2 regions of the Kribbella sp. CA-247076 genome follow, and region 1 is predicted to be linked to the other one. Evidence: riboswitches for the same ligand, from Rfam matches in the RefSeq annotation. Region 1 holds a riboswitch; the other holds the start of a gene.
The links. Region 1 has a riboswitch for ZMP and ZTP ahead of ACQPYZ_RS18815 (glycine hydroxymethyltransferase). Riboswitches for the same ligand answer to the same signal wherever they lie in the genome.
Positions count from the first base shown of each region.

Region 2: it holds a riboswitch for ZMP and ZTP, as region 1 does, so the genes downstream of both, ACQPYZ_RS19455 (bifunctional 5,10-methylenetetrahydrofolate dehydrogenase/5,10-methenyltetrahydrofolate cyclohydrolase) here and ACQPYZ_RS18815 (glycine hydroxymethyltransferase) in region 1, are expected to answer to the same signal.

Region 1 covers NZ_CP192051.1:3,961,444-3,969,002, reverse strand. The annotation lists gene ACQPYZ_RS18825 (nitrite/sulfite reductase) at 1-1,194, opposite strand, end outside; gene ACQPYZ_RS18820 (ATP-binding protein) at 1,664-4,294, shown strand; gene ACQPYZ_RS18815 (glycine hydroxymethyltransferase) at 4,329-5,777, opposite strand; ZMP/ZTP riboswitch at 5,805-5,886, opposite strand; gene ACQPYZ_RS18810 (acyl-CoA dehydrogenase family protein) at 5,944-7,559, opposite strand, start outside.
Region 2 covers NZ_CP192051.1:4,105,529-4,113,087, forward strand. The annotation lists gene ACQPYZ_RS19445 (prephenate dehydrogenase) at 1-820, opposite strand, end outside; gene aroH (chorismate mutase) at 817-1,185, opposite strand; gene ACQPYZ_RS19455 (bifunctional 5,10-methylenetetrahydrofolate dehydrogenase/5,10-methenyltetrahydrofolate cyclohydrolase) at 1,220-2,089, opposite strand; ZMP/ZTP riboswitch at 2,115-2,204, opposite strand; gene ACQPYZ_RS19460 (GNAT family N-acetyltransferase) at 2,222-2,857, opposite strand; gene ACQPYZ_RS19465 (beta-N-acetylglucosaminidase domain-containing protein) at 2,894-5,527, opposite strand; gene ACQPYZ_RS19470 (NUDIX hydrolase) at 5,618-6,178, opposite strand; gene prcA (proteasome subunit alpha) at 6,295-7,167, opposite strand; gene prcB (proteasome subunit beta) at 7,197-7,559, opposite strand, start outside.

The DNA.
Region 1 (7,559 bases):
CTCCTCGACGTCCAGCACGATCAGCTTCTGCTGGGCGGTGGTGCGGATCCGGTCCGATCCGTGCGCGGCGACGACGTCGGCCACCTTCGCCAGCGAACTGCCGGACACCCGGCCGACCACGGGCGCCACGCCCACGTAGTACCGGCCGTCCTTCTGCTGGTAGACGCCCACGTGGTCGCCCTGGACGGCGGGCACCTCGGGCGCCGGTCCGTCGATCAGCTTGCGCTTGAGGTACTTCTCCTCGAGCACCTCCCGGAACTTCTCCACGCCCCAGTCCGCGACCAGGAACTTCAGCCGGGCCCGGTTCCGCAGGCGGCGGTAGCCGTAGTCGCGGAAGATGCTGGTGACGCCCCACCACGCCTCGTGCACCTCCTCGAGCGGGATCCAGGTGCCGAGCCGCTGCGCGAGCATCGGGTTGGTGGACAGCCCACCGCCGACCCACAGGTCGAATCCGGGCCCGTGCTCGGGGTGTACGACGCCGACGAACGCGATGTCGTTGACCTCGGGTACGACGTCGTGCGACGGGTGACCGGTGAGCGCGGTCTTGAACTTCCGCGGCAGGTTGGAGAACTCGGTCGAGCCGATGTACTTCTCGACGATGTCGTCGATCGCCGGTGTCGGATCGATGATCTCGTCCGCCGCGATGCCGGCGACCGGGCTGGCGATGACGACCCGCGGCACGTCGCCGCAGGCCTCGGTGGTGTAGAGCCCGACGGCCTCGAGCTTCTGCCAGATGGCCGGCACGTCCTCGACCCGGATCCAGTGCAGCTGGATGTTCTGCCGGTCGGTGATGTCGGCGGTGTCGCGCGCGTACGTGCTGGAGACCTCGGCGATCACCCGAAGCTGCTCGGTGCTGAGCTGGCCGCCCTCGATCCGGACCCGGAGCATGAAGTAGCGGTCGTCCAGCTCCTCCGGCTCCAGGGTCGCGGTCTTGCCGCCGTCGATCCCGGGCTTGCGCTGGGTGTACAGCCCCCACCAGCGGAAGCGGCCGCGCAGGTCGGCGGGGTCGATCGAGTCGAAGCCGCGGTGCGCGTAGACGTTCTCGATCCGGGCCCGGACGTTGAGGCCGTCGTCGTTCTTCTTGTTCTCCTCGTTCTTGTTCAGCGGCTCGCGGTACCCGAGCGCCCACTGACCTTCGCCCTTGCCCTTGCGCGGGCGGGCGGGTTTGCGGGGAGCAGACGTGACGCCAGTCATCCGGAGGGGTGTCCTTGTCCTCGTGACAGGTGCGTCCGCGGGCTGCGGGATCGAAGCGTCGTCGGTTCGATGCGTTCCGCGGTGCGCACCCAGCGGTGATCGGGGGTGATCAGGGGGCCGTCATTGGCCCGGCAGGGTGGCTGTCAGAACATCGAAGGACAACAGATGGCGCTGCGCATCCGCCCGAGGTCGACGTGAATCCGACCTACGAGATGAGTGGAGCGGGCAGCGAGCATGGTGATAAGCCTCAGCGCCGAACCGTGACAAATCAACTCCCTATCCTGCATCGTGAGACCTGATCTCACCATGCGACCAAGTCGAGCGGCCCGGCCCGTTCTGAAGAGCCCTGGGCGCACGACCGAGAGATGGCTCACATTGACGTCGGCACGGTCACCGGAGTCCTGGTTCGTGGGCCCCGGCGAGCCGCTGAGCGATACTGCTCGGGGGACGGGGGTGGAGCATGGGCGGGGTGCCGACGGGAACGGTCTCGATGCTGTTCTCCGACATCGAGGGGTCGACCGCGCTGCTCACCAGGTTGGGGAGCCGGTACGTCGAGGTGCTGGACGATCACCGCCGCATCCTGCGGAGCGTGTGGGCGGCCACGGGCGGTACGGAGATGTCGACCGAGGGCGACAGCTTCTTCGTCGTCTTCCGCTCGGCCGCCGAGGCGATCCAGGCCGCGGTCACGGGGCAGCGGCGCCTCGACGACCACGACTGGCCCGAGGGCGAACCGCTGCGCGTGCGGATGGGCGTTCACACGGGCACGCCCGGCGTCCTGGACGGTGACTACTGGGGCATGGACGTCCACCTGGCCGCCCGGATCGCCGCGGCCGCGCACGGCGGTCAGGTGGTGATCTCGGCGGTGACCGCCGGCCTCGTCCGCGGCGCGTTCCCGGACGGTGTCACGTTGCGGGACCTCGGCGTACACCACCTGAAGGACATCCCCGAGGCGGAGCAGCTCTACCAGCTGGCGGTCGCCGGGCTCCGCGAGGACTTCCCGCCGCTGCGGACCGTCGGTACGGCGACCAGCCTGCCGGCGTCCGCGACCCCGCTGATCGGCCGGGACGAGGACCAGGCGCGGTTGAGTGAGATCTTCCGTGCACCGGACGTCCGCCTGGTGACGCTGACCGGACCTGGTGGTGCGGGCAAGACCCGGCTGGCCGTTGCGGCGGCCGGGCGCCTCTCCGCCGGGTTCGGGAACGGGGTGTACTTCGTTCCGCTCGCGGCCGTGACCACCGAGTCGGTGATGTGGACGTCGATCGCGGAGGTGCTCGACCTCGCGCCGAGAGAGCGCAAGCCCGAGCGGGTGCTCGCCCAGCTGGCACGCCGTTCGCTGCTGCTGGTCCTCGACAACCTGGAGCAGGTCGACGGCGCGGAGCGGGTCGTCGGCCCGATTCTCGAAGCGGCGCCCGGGGTCGGTGTCATCGCGACGTCGCGGCGGCCGATCGGGCTCGTCGCCGAACGCCAGTACCCGCTCGGTCCGCTCGCGCTGCCGGCCGACTCGAGCGTCGCGGCGGCCGGTCAGTCCCCGGCCGTGCAGCTCTTCGTCGAGCGGGCCCGGGCCGTGCGTCCGGACTTCGCCCTGACCGACGACAACGTCGACGACGTGGTCGCCATCTGCCGACGGCTCGACGGACTGCCGCTCGCCATCGAGCTGTGTGCGACCCGAATCAAGGTGCTGACCGCCAGGGCGCTGCTCGGCCGGATCGGGCCGGGTCTCGACGTCGAGTCGCGGAGCACGGTGACACCAGAGCGGCAGCGGACCCTCCGCGAGACCATCGCCTGGTCCTACCGTCTGCTGAGTCCGGCGCAGCGTGGCGTCTTCCGTCGGCTTGCGGTCTTCTCCGGCGGCGCCGACCTCGACGCGGTCGCGGCCGTCGCCGTCGGCTCCTCGGAGCAGGTCGACCCGCTCGAGGTGATCTCGGAGCTCGACGACGCCAGCCTGGTGAAGGTCGCCGACGGCCCGGACGGCGAGCCGAGAGTGTCGCTGCTGCGGACGATCGCCCAGTACGCCGACGACGAGTTGCGGACCGCCGGCGAGGTGGAGGCCACTCGCCGGGCGCACGCCCACTACTTCCTCGAGGTTGCGGAGCACCTGCAAGCGGTGCGCGAGTCGACCACCTGGACCAGTCACGAGGTGGCCAGGACGGAGATCGACAACTTCCGCGCGGCCCTGGCCTGGGCGGTGCCGGCCGATGATGATCACGCCGGGGATGCCGCCATCGGGGTCCGGCTGTGCGCGGCCCTCAGCTGGATCTGGGTGGTAACCGGGTACGTCGCCGAAGGCCGCCGGTGGTCCGAACGCGTCGTCGAGCGGGCCGCCGGAACACCGTCGCGACACCTCGCCGCGTGCCTGCGAGCGCTCGGAAACCTCCTCCTGCTGCAAGGCGAGATCGACAGCGCCCACGAGGTAGCCGGCCGTGGACTCGCGATGGCACGGACGGTCGGGGATCGATCCGAGGAGGCGCTCGCGCTCAGCCTCCTGGGGACCGCACAAGGCGCCGCCGGAGACGTCGAGGCGGCCCGCGACACGTTGGCGGAGGCCCTCGATCTGCACCGTGGACTCGACGACAAGGGCAGCCTCGCCCGGGTGCTCGGGAACCTCGGCGGAATGGAGGAGCGACTGGGCCGGCTCGATCGCGCCGAGGCGTTGATGCGGGAGTCGCGGGCGATCCTCGACGGCCTCGGTGACGTCCACGAGGCCGCCGTACAGGGGCAGAACCTGGCCTACCTGCTGGCGACGACGGATCGCCTGGATGAGGCGACCTCGCTGGCGGGCGGCCTGGTCGGCACGGTGGTTGCGCTCGGCAACCCGAGCCTGACGATGGCGTTCGCCAACACGGTGATGAACATCCTGCTCCGCGACGGCGACCCCGTCGGTGCCGCGCACCTGTTCGGCGCGGAGGAGGCGATGGGGGACCGCCTCGGCATGTCCAATCCGTTCCGGGACGAGGAGCTCGCCGAGGCGCTCGACCTGATCGACGGCGTGCTTGCGGTCGAGGACTGGGAGACCCACCGGCAACAGGGCCGCCTCGAACGCGTCGAGGACCTGCTCGTCCGGTTCCCCGCCGCCCGGCAGCGGCGACCGCCGGCCGGCTGAGCCGTGGTGACTCGGCCGGCGCGGCGGTCGGGCGTCAGCTCAGCTCGAGGCCCGGGTAGAGCGGGTGCTTGTCGAGCAGCTCGGCGGAGGCTGCCTTGGTCTTGTCGGCGACGCCGTCGGCCAGGACGTACTTCGCCTTCGACGGCGCGCCGGCCGAGGTCGTGGTCGGCGTGGTCGAGGACAGCACGTCGACGATCAGCTCGGCGACCCGGTCGAACTCGTCGGCCCCGAAGCCGCGGGTGGTCAGCGCCGGCGTACCGATCCGGACGCCGGAGGTGTACCAGGCGCCGTTCGGGTCCCGCGGTACGGCGTTCCGGTTGGTCACGATGCCCGCGTCCAGCAGCGCCGACTCGGCCTGCCGGCCGGTGATCCCGTACGACGAGACGTCGAGCAGGACGAGGTGGTTCTCGGTGCCGTCGGTGACCAGCTTGACGCCGCGCTTCATCAGGCCGTCGGCGAGCGTGACCGCATTGTTGGCGACCGCTTGCGCGTACTCCTGGAACGACGGCTGCCGGGCCTCGGCCAGCGCGACCGCCTTCGCCGCCATCGTCTGGCTGAGCGGGCCGCCGAGCACCATCGGGCAGCCGCGGTCGACGGAGTCGGCGTACTCCGGCTGGCACAGCACCAGGCCGCCGCGCGGCCCGCGGAGCGACTTGTGCGTGGTGGTCGTCGTGACGTGCGCGTGCGGCACCGGGTCGAAGTCACCGGTGAAGACCTTGCCCGCGACCAGGCCGGCGAAGTGCGCCATGTCGACCATCAGGGTCGCGCCGACCTCGTCGGCGATCTCGCGCATCGTGGCGAAGTTGATCTTCCGCGGGTACGCCGAGTAGCCCGCGATCAGGATCAGCGGCTTGAACTCGCGGGCCTTCCGCGCGACCTCGTCGTAGTCCAGCAGCCCGGTCTCCGGGTCGGTGCCGTAGGAGTGCTGGTTGAACATCTTGCCGGAGATGTTCGGCCGGAAACCGTGCGTCAGGTGACCACCGGCGTCCAGCGACATGCCGAGCATCCTCTGGTCGCCGAGCGCCTTGCGGAGCTTGGTCCAGTCCTCCTCGGTCAGGTCGTTGACGTGCTTGGCGCCGGCCTCGGCCAGCGCCGGCGACTCGATCCGCTGGGCCAGGATCGCCCAGAAGGCGACCAGGTTCGCGTCGATGCCGGAGTGCGGCTGGACGTAGGCGTGCGGGGCGTCGAACAGCGCCTTCGCGTGGTCGGCCGCGGCCTGCTCGACGGTGTCGATGTTCTGGCAGCCGGCGTAGAAGCGGTGGCCGATGGTGCCCTCGGCGTACTTGTCGGACAGCCAGTTGCCCATCGTCAGCAAGGTGGCGGGGGAGGCGTAGTTCTCGCTCGCGATCAGCTTCAGCGAGGAGCGCTGGTCGGCCAGCTCGGACCTGATCGCGCCGGCGATGGTCGGCTCGACCGCGGCGATCACCTCGAGCGCGTTGCGGTACGCGGCGGACGCGGCGGCGGCGTCGAAGGGTTGAGTCATGGTGTCTCTCCTGCGGTTGCAGTGGGTCGAAGGCACCCAGGCGCACGGTGCCGACGGTCTTCGCTCCCCGGTGGTTCTCCACCTCAGCGCGCCAGTCGCGACGCGCTCACCTTACCGTTCATTCGTCGCCTTTTGACGCACGGCCGGACCGGCAGCCGGCCGAGCGTCAAAAGGCGACGAATGAACGGTTGAGGATGGGGGTGAAGGGGGTGGTGCGGGGGAGCGTGCCGAACACACCACCCCAGTCGCCCGCCAGCCGGGAGGCCACGAAGGCGTCCGCGACGGCCGGGGTCGAGTGCCTGAGCAGCAAGGAAGCCTGCAGGCACAACGCCATCCGCGCGGCCAGCCGGCGGGCGCCGGCCTCGGCTCCGTCGATGTCAGCAAGCGCTTGCAGTACGTCGTTCACCGCGGTGTCGAGCCGCTGGTCGGCGCCCTGCACCGTGGCCAGTTCGGTGAGCCAGGCCTCCAGGGACTCGGGTCGCCGGAGCGCCCGCAACACGTCCAGGGCGTTGACGTTCCCGGAGCCTTCCCAGATCGAGTTCAACGGGGACTCCCGGAACAGCAACGGCATCCCGGACTCCTCCACGAACCCGTTCCCACCCAGACACTCCAGCGCCTCGGCCACCATGAACGGCGTCCGCTTGCACACCCAGAATTTCGCCAACGGTAGGGCGATCCGCCGGAAGGCCGCTTCCTGCTCCGCGCTTCTCCCGCCGGCGCCCACCTCGGCGCCGGCGCCTTGGCCGAGGGAGGCGTCGACGGCGGCGGCGAGACGCATGGCGAGGGCTGTTGCCGACTCGCTCTCGATGGCGAGGTCGGCGAGGACGTTCTGCATGGCGGGTTTGTCGGCGAGCAGGCTGCCGAAGGCGGAGCGGTGCCGGGCGTGCCAGACCGCCTCGACCAGGGCCCGGCGCTGGAGGGCAGCCGAGCCGAGGACGCAGTCGAGGCGGGTGGCGGCGACCATCTCGATGATGGTGCGGACCCCGGCGCCCTCGTCACCCAGCCGGTAGCCGACGGTGCCGTGGAACTCGACCTCGCTGGACGCGTTCGACCGGTTGCCGAGCTTGTCCTTCAACCGCTGCAGGGCGAACGCGTTCCGGTTGCCGTCGGCAAGCACCCGCGGTACGACGAAGCAGCTCAGCCCCTCCGGCGCCTGCGCCAGCACGAGGAACACGTCGACCTGGGGCGCCGAGCAGAACCACTTGTGCCCGTTCAGCTGGTACTCGCCGTCGCTCCCGGTCGGCGTCGCGGTGGTCAGGTTGGCCCGGACGTCCGATCCGCCCTGCTTCTCGGTCATCCCCATCCCGGCGAGCACACCGGCCTTCTCGGCCGCGGGCAGCCGGCGTACGTCGTACCGCGTGGACGCCAGCGCCGGGATCCACTCCTTCGCGAGCCGTTCGTCGGCGCGGAGGGCGGGGACCGCGGCGTACGTCATCGAGATCGGGCAGCCGTGCCCCGGCTCCACCTGGGACCACAGGTAGAAGCCTGCGGCCCGGGTCAGGTGCGGCGCCGGAGAGTCGCTCGTCCACGGCGCGGCCTGCAGGCCGAAGTCGACCGCCTGCTCCATCAGCCAATGCCACGACGGGTGGAAGTCGACCTCGTCGATCCGGTGGCCGTAGCGGTCGTGGGTGCGCAGGACGGGCGGGTTCTGGTTCGCCGGGAGGGCCTGCGCGAGCGCCTCCTCCGAGCCGGCCAGCTCACCGATCCGGCGCAGCCCGGCGTCGTCCGCGAGGTCGACGTACGGACGCAGAGCGTCACCGAGTGCCACGTCCCGGGTGAAGA
Region 2 (7,559 bases), 140 kb from region 1:
CCCGGACCGCACCCGAGACCCCCTGACCGAGGATCGTGGTCAGCTCGTCGGCGGCCTCTTCCTTGCCCAGAGCAACGAGAACGCGGTCCAGCTCGCCGCGGATCTGCTCCAGCAGGCCGGTCAGCGCGGCCGAGTTCGCCGACACGATCTGGGTCCACAGCTTCGGGTCGCCGGCCGCGATCCGGGTCACGTCCCGGACGCCCTGACCGGACAGCTGCAGGTGCGAGTGCGGCGCGTCCACCAGCGTGCCGGCGGCCAGCGCCGACATCAGGTGCGGCAGGTGCGAGACCCGGGCGACCGCGAGGTCGTGGTCCTCGACCGACAGCTGGACGGTCCGCGCACCGGAGGCCTCGGCCAGCCGACGGACGAGCTCGACCGCCTCCGGCGCACTGGTCTCGTGCGGGGTGATCGCCCAGGTCGCGCCGTCGAACAGGTCGGCGCGGGCCGCGAGCGGGCCGTTCCGCTCGGAGCCGGCCATCGGGTGACTGCCGACGTACCGGCTGAGGTCCTTGGTCAGCCGGGCGGCGTCGGCGAGCGGCTTCGACTTGACGCTGGCCGCGTCGGTGACGATCGCGTCGGTCTGCTCAAGCTGCTCGGCGACCACTTCGCCGACGTGATCCGGCGGTACGGCGACCACGACGAGCTGCGGCTCCAGCTGGACCAGCCGGGAGCCGGCCCCGATCCGCTCGGCCATCAGCGCGTTGTCCGGGTCGGCGTCGACCAGCTCCACCACCACGCCCAGCCGGGCCAGCGCCAGGCCGATCGACGTACCGATGAGTCCGGCGCCGACGATCCGGACCGGACCGCGCAGCTCGGTCACTGGGCGCCTGTCAGGTCGGGACGCAGAGCGACCGCGCCGTGCAGGTAGACGTGCTGGATCTTCTCCCGCGACCGCGACGACTCGGCGTGCACCATCATCCGGACCACCCGCGGCAGCGCGTGCGGGACGTCGATCTCCTGCATGCACATCAGCGGTACGTCGGTCAGCCCGATCTGCCGGCCGGCGACGGCGGGGAACTCCGAGTGCAGGTCCGGCGTGACGGTGAACAGGATGCTGATCAGGTCCTCACGGTCCAGATCGTTCGCTTCCAGGACCGCCTTCACCAGCTCGGCGGACCGCTCGAGCAGGTGCTCGCGCTCGTCCACCTCCAACTGGGTGGCACCCCGGATCGCCCGTACCGCCACGTGCCTGCCTCCTCGCGTTCGCCTACCCCCAACCCTAGGTCAGAGTAGTCAGAGAGTGGACAGCCGTCTCGGATTGTGCCTGCGCCGCCGCGACGGTCTGCTCCAGCAGCAGCGCGATCGTCATCGGCCCGACCCCGCCCGGGACCGGCGTGATCAGACTCGCCACCGCGGCCGCCTCGTCGAAGTGGACGTCCCCGACGTTGCCCTCGTTGTAGCCGGCGTCGACCACGACCGCGCCGGGCTTCAGCCAGTCGCCGCGGACGAAGTTCGGCTTGCCGACCGCGGCCACCACGATGTCCGCCGTCCGGACGATCCCGGGCAGGTTCGTGGTCCGCGAGTGCGTGTAGGTGACCGTCGCGTTCGATGCCAGCAGCAACATCCCGGCCGGCTTGCCGAGGATCGGGCTGCGGCCGATCACGACCGCGTGCGCACCGGCGATCGGTACGTCGTACGCCTCCAGCAGCCGGAGGATGCCGCCCGGGGTGCACGAGCGGAACCCGGGCTCACCGAACGCCATCGCGGCGAACGCGTGCATCGTGACCCCGTCCACGTCCTTGGCCGGGTCGATCGCCTCGAACGCGGCCCGCTCGTCGATCTGCGCCGGCACCGGGTGCTGCAGCAGGATCCCGTGCACGGCGGGGTCGTTCGAAAGCTCGTGCACCACGGCGACCAGTTCGGCGGTCGTCGTCTCCGCGGCCAGCACCACACTGCGAGAGGCGATCCCGGCCTTCTTCGAGCGGTTCTGCTTCATCCGCACGTACGTCGCCGACGCTGGATCGTCACCCACGAGCACAGTCGCGAGGCACGGCTGGACGCCGGTCCGCTCCCGCAGTACCCGGGCCCGTTCCGCGGCCTCGGCCATGATCTCGGCGGCGAGGTCGGTCCCGATCATCAGGTTGGTCATGGCGGCGCGCTCCTTCGGGCATCGGCTGAGGTGCCCAGGCGCGCGGCGAGGCCGGATTCTCCGGCAGACCGTTCCCCGGTGGTCCTCCACCTCAACGCCAGTCGCGGTCCGCCCACCAGCCTAGGCGATGGCTCAGCTGATGAAGAACGAGCGGCATTTCTCCAGGCCGGTGATCTCGACCTTTCCGGCCGGCTTCCAGTCCGCGCGGGTCAGCCGGAGGCGGTCCGAGATCACCGGGCGACCGTGCAGCACGTCCACCGAGATCCCGTCCGGCCGGTAGCCGAGCTTCCGGGACACGCCCTGCGAGCCGGCGTTGTCCTGGAAGACCTCGGTCAGCGCGGCCTCCGCGCCCAGTTCCTCGAACGCGAGGTGCAGCAAGGCCCGGCGCGCCTCGGTCCCGTACCCCTGGCCGTGGTACTCCAGCCCCAGCCACGACCAGGTCTTCACCTCGCGCAGGATCGCGAAGTCCCAGCCACGCAGCGCGACGATGCCGATCGGCGTCCCGTCCCGGAACACGCCCAGCGGCATCTCCCAGTCGTCCGGCCTCCAGGAGGACATCGAGCCCCAGAACGCCTGCACCACGTGCCGGCCGCGCTCTTCGGGCGTCCCGTTGGTCCACGCCCGGAGGAACGGCTGCTCCCCCGGCTTGTGGACACCGGCGGCGGCCACGTCGGCGAGCGCAGCGAGCTCCTCCTCGTCCGGCAGGCGCAGGACCAGGCGGTCGGTGGTCAGGGTGAGGTGGCGCAGTGGCCAGTGGTCGCTAAGCACCGGCCCATCGTGAAGCCCTGTCCGCCTCCCGGCAACCTATTTGACGACCGTGCGAGGGATCACCTCGTGCACCTGCGGAGGTACGGCGCCCGCCGCCCAGCTGATCCGGATCGCCTCCACCTCGGTCTTGGGAACGGCGACCTCGGTGTAGGCAGCGTGCACCTTGCCGGCCTGCTGCCATCCGGCCGCGGTCTTCACCTCGAGCCGCCCGGCTGCGGCAGCCGCCTGCAGCACCGTGATCCGGTCCAGCGTGCGCGGGCTCGACAGGGTGACGACCAGCGCGTCACCCTCGCCGGGCGCCGTAGCCGCTCGGTACGCGGTCGACACGTCGTGGTCCACGGCGTCCGCCAACGCCGAGCCTTCCGCCGGCGCCGGCGTACCCGTTGCTGTGAGCACCAGCTCGGAGCCGTCCGTCACCTCGACCGTGAACTCCCGGACCACCAGCCAGTACGACGGGTTGTCGGCCAGCGCGCGGTAGCGCACGTACCGTGCCGTCACGTCGGCGGTGAAGCGCACCTCGGCCGTCGTCGCCCGGGTGAGCTCGGTCCAGCTCGAACCGTCGGTCGAGTACTCCAGCACGCCGGAGTGGATGAAGTCCTGCGGACTGCCCGGCTTCCCCATCAGTACGGCGAGGTCGCCGATCGCCCGTGGTGCGCCGAGGTCGACCCGGATCTCGTCCCCGGCCGTGGGCGCGCCGTTGCTCCAGAAGAACGTCGACTCGTCCCCGTCGATCATCCGAGCGGGGACGTTGTCGGCGTACGTGCCCAGTGAGCTGGACGCCGTACGGCCGGGCTCCAGGCCCATCCACTGGTCGTGGATCCGGCCGGCCTCGGTCAGGAACGCGTCGGCGACGCCTTCGCCGATCCGCGGGTAGGTGTTGGCGTGCGGCAGGCGGACGTCACGGATCGCCTTCGCCCGGGTGACCAGCTCGTCGATCCGTTGCCTGCTCTTCCAGGCGGCCGCACCGTTGCCCTCGGCTACTTCGTCGAGCAGGCGCAGCGATCGCTGGAGCGCCTCACCCCAGAGCACGGTCGCGTCGAGCCAGGCCTTGGCCTCGTCCGCGAACGCGGGGTCGTCCACACCGCGCCTGATCTGCCCGGGGGCCCGCTCGATCGCCTCGAAGTACGGCCGGAGCTGCTTGATCGCGCGGTCCTCGTGCCCGGCCCGCCACGTGTCCCAGAACGCGGCCGTGCGAGCGGCCAGCACCGGCGCACTCTCCGGATGCAGCGTCGAGTCGTAGGTGTTCAGGTCGGCGAACACGTCCAGCGCGGCGATCGTCGCGCGGTCTCCGCCGGCGCGCTCGGCGATGGCGCGGTGCCAGGACGCCTGCTCGTCGTACGTCGCCGGGTTCCAGCCGAGCTCGGCGAACGAGTACAGCGCGAGCTTGCTGACCGCGGCCTGGTTCATCGGGTTCGAGATCACGCCGGCGACGTGCTCGGCGATCCCCGGCTCCCGGCCGCTGTAGTCGGCGAGCAGCAGGCGCCCGGCCGCGTAGTCGTTGACCGGGTAGTTGTCCCAGATCAGGATGTCGTGCCCGAACACCGCCTTCGCCTCGGCCGCTTGTGCGGTCGTGATCGTGCGCGGGACGACGCCGATCCCGGTCCAGTGCACGACCACCGCGCCGTCGAGCTGCTCCCGCAACGCCTTCTTGTACGGCGTCTCGGTCACGTTGTAGTACTCGGTCGGGACCATCTGCAGCGGGGCCAGGTCGGGCTTCGACGCGACCCATTCACGCTGGATCCGGTTCAGCAACTCGCTCTGCGCCTGGCCGGCCGCTCCCCCGCCGGTGCCGTACTTCTCCCGGTCCTCCGGGCAGTGCCAGGTGTTGTAGTCGATGTCGTCCAGCGGCACGTTGAACGCCCGCGCGCCGAGCGCGTACAGCGCCTCGAACTTCGCGACCAGCGCCTGGTAGTCGCTGTCCGAGGTGTAGCAGACCGACAGGCCCGGCGAGAGCGCGAAGGTGAAGTCGACCTTGTTCCGCCGCGCGCGCTCGATCAGCTCACCGAGCTCGGCCAGCTTGTCGGCCGGGTACGGGTCGCGCCACTGCTCGCGGTGGTACGGGTCGTCCTTGGGCGCGTACTCGTAGGTGTTCATCCGGTGGGCGCCGAGGTAGTCGAGGTGATCCAGCCGGTCGGCGTGCGACCACGGCGTGCCGTAGAAGCCCTCGATCGAGCCGCGGTAGCGCATCGTCGGCCAGTCGCGGATCTCGACGCCGTCCACGCGGTTGCCCTGAACGAGCTGTGCGAACGTCCGGGCCGCGTAGTACGTGCCGTCGGTGTCCACGCCGTCGAGGACGACCTGCCGACGGCCGACGGCGACGACGTACCCCTCGTCCGGCAGCCCGGCGGCCGGCTGCACGTCCAACTCGCTCAGCGCCTGCTCGTTGCCACCCAGCCAGATCGTCACGTCCCCGGGCCGGTCCCGGACCGTCCGTACGCCGGCCCGCTCGAGCGTCTCGCGGACGACGCGCTCGGCGTCCGCGTCGGCGGTCGGGCCGTGGACGAGGCCGACCGTCCGGCCGAGCGGGAACCCGTCCTTGCGGCTGACGGTCTGCTGAGGCTCTGGCGTCACCGGCGCGGCCCCTCTCGAACTGGCGGCCGCCGACGCGGCCGGAACGGACAGGAGCTGAGCGGTGAGCAGCAGAATCGCGGGGAGGACGACGCGGCGCATGAGCAACTCCTCGGGCGGAAGGCGTTTGCTACCGTCCATCCACTCAGTGCGCAGACCTGCACGTCAAGGGCGCGACGTGACCAGTTCCAGTCAGAGTAGACCGGCGTGGTCGAGGGCGAGGTAGGCGGCGTCGATCCCGGTCATCGCCCCGGGCGTCCGCAACTCGGCCCGGAACTGCTCCACGGTCAGCTCGACCGGCACGCAGTCCTCGAACTCGTCCAGCGCCTGCTGCCCGTCCGGCCGGCAGCCGCGCGCGATCCCGACGTACTTGCGGTAGACCGACGACGCCTGGGTCCACTGCCACCCGACGACGTCGAACGAGTCGCAGCGGTAGCCGGTCTCCTCCTCGAGCTCCCGGATCCCAGCGACCGCAGGGTCCTCCCCTGGCTCGATCAGCCCGCCCGGGAGGTTCGTGACCACCTGGTCGGGCCCGGCCCGGAACAACCGGATCGTCACGATCCGCCCCTCCGGCGTCAACGGCAGCACGGTGATCCCGGAGGTGATCCCGGCCGCGGTCTTCGGACCGAACACGTCCCAGTCGACCTCACGCCCGTCGGGCAGCCGGTACCGCCGGCGGCTCACCGTCAGGAACCCGTCGAACCCCGGCTGCTCCCCCAGCAACACCCACGCCGCCGGATCCGTCGGCGTCAACTGCGCTCCCACATCCGCGCGTCCAGCCGTGGAGCGGCCGGACGCGCGGGTCGCAGAGGGGATCGGAGTGGCCGTGCTCTCGGCAGCGGCCGGATCGCGATCCGTCGACCGGTCGGTCACAGCGGACGGTCGTCGTCCGGGTCCTCGGGCGGGGCCACCGGTACGTCGTCCTCGGCCGGCGCCACCGGGCTGTCGTCGGCCGGCGCGACCGGGGCATCGTCGGCGGCCGTCGGCGTCGTGTCACCGTCGGCCGGCGTCTTGGCCGCGGGCTCCGTCGGCGTGGTGTCGGGGCGGGACTCGGACAGGATGCGCGCGAGCGTCTCCTCCGAGATGCGCTTGAACTTGCGCACCTGCGTCCGGGTCCGGTCCAGCACCGCGACCTCGATCTGGTCCGGGGTGAGCTCGCGGACCTCGTTGCTGTCGTGCCCGAGCGCGTCCACCGCGAGCCGGAGCGCCCCGGCCAGCGAGATGCCCTCCTGGTAGTGCTCGCCGACGTAGTCCGCGACCTGCTCGGCCGGCCCGCCCATCACGGCGTACCCGCGGACGTCCGCGATCGAGCCGTCGTAGGTGAGCCGGTAGATCTGGTCCTCGGCGGTGCTGGCGCCGATCTCGGCGACCAGGATCTCCACCTCGAGCGGCTTCTCGCCGCCGGAGGAGAAGATCGCGCCCAGCGTCTGCGCGTAGGCGTTGGCGAGCGCCCGGCCGGTGACGTCACGCCGGTCGTAGGAGTACCCGCGCATGTCGGCCAGCCGGACGCCGGCGATCCGCAGGTTCTCGAACTCGTTGTACCGGCCGACCGCGGCGAACGCCATCCGGTCGTAGATCTCGGCCACCTTGTGCAACGCCGGCGACCGGTTCTCCGCGACGAACAGGATGCCGTCGGCGTACTGCAGCGCGATCGCGCTGCGGCCCTTGGCGATGCCCTTGCGGGCGAAGTCGGCCCGGTCCCGCATCAGCTGTTCGGGCGAGACGTAGAACGGAACGCTCATCGAAGGTGTCGTCCTCTATCAGTCGATGGTCAGGTCAGGGACGCCGAGGCCGGGCCGTCGGGACGCCGGTGCCGCTCGGCCCAGGCGCGGTCGACGATGTCGGCCACGTCGTCCTCGGGCAGCCGCTGGTAGCCGTCCGCGGTGACCACGCCGACCACCGGGAAGATCCGCCGCAGCATGTCCGGCCCGCCGGTCGCCGAGTCGTCGTCGGCGGCGTCGATCAGCGACTGGATCGTCACCGTCGCGCAGTCGGTCGCGGACAGGTCCTCGCGATAGAGCTTCTTCAGCGCACCCCGGGCGAACAGCGACCCCGAGCCGACACTGTGGAAGTGGGTCTCCTCGTACCGCCCGCCGGTCGGGTCGTAGGAGAAGATCCGGCCGCCCTTGATGTC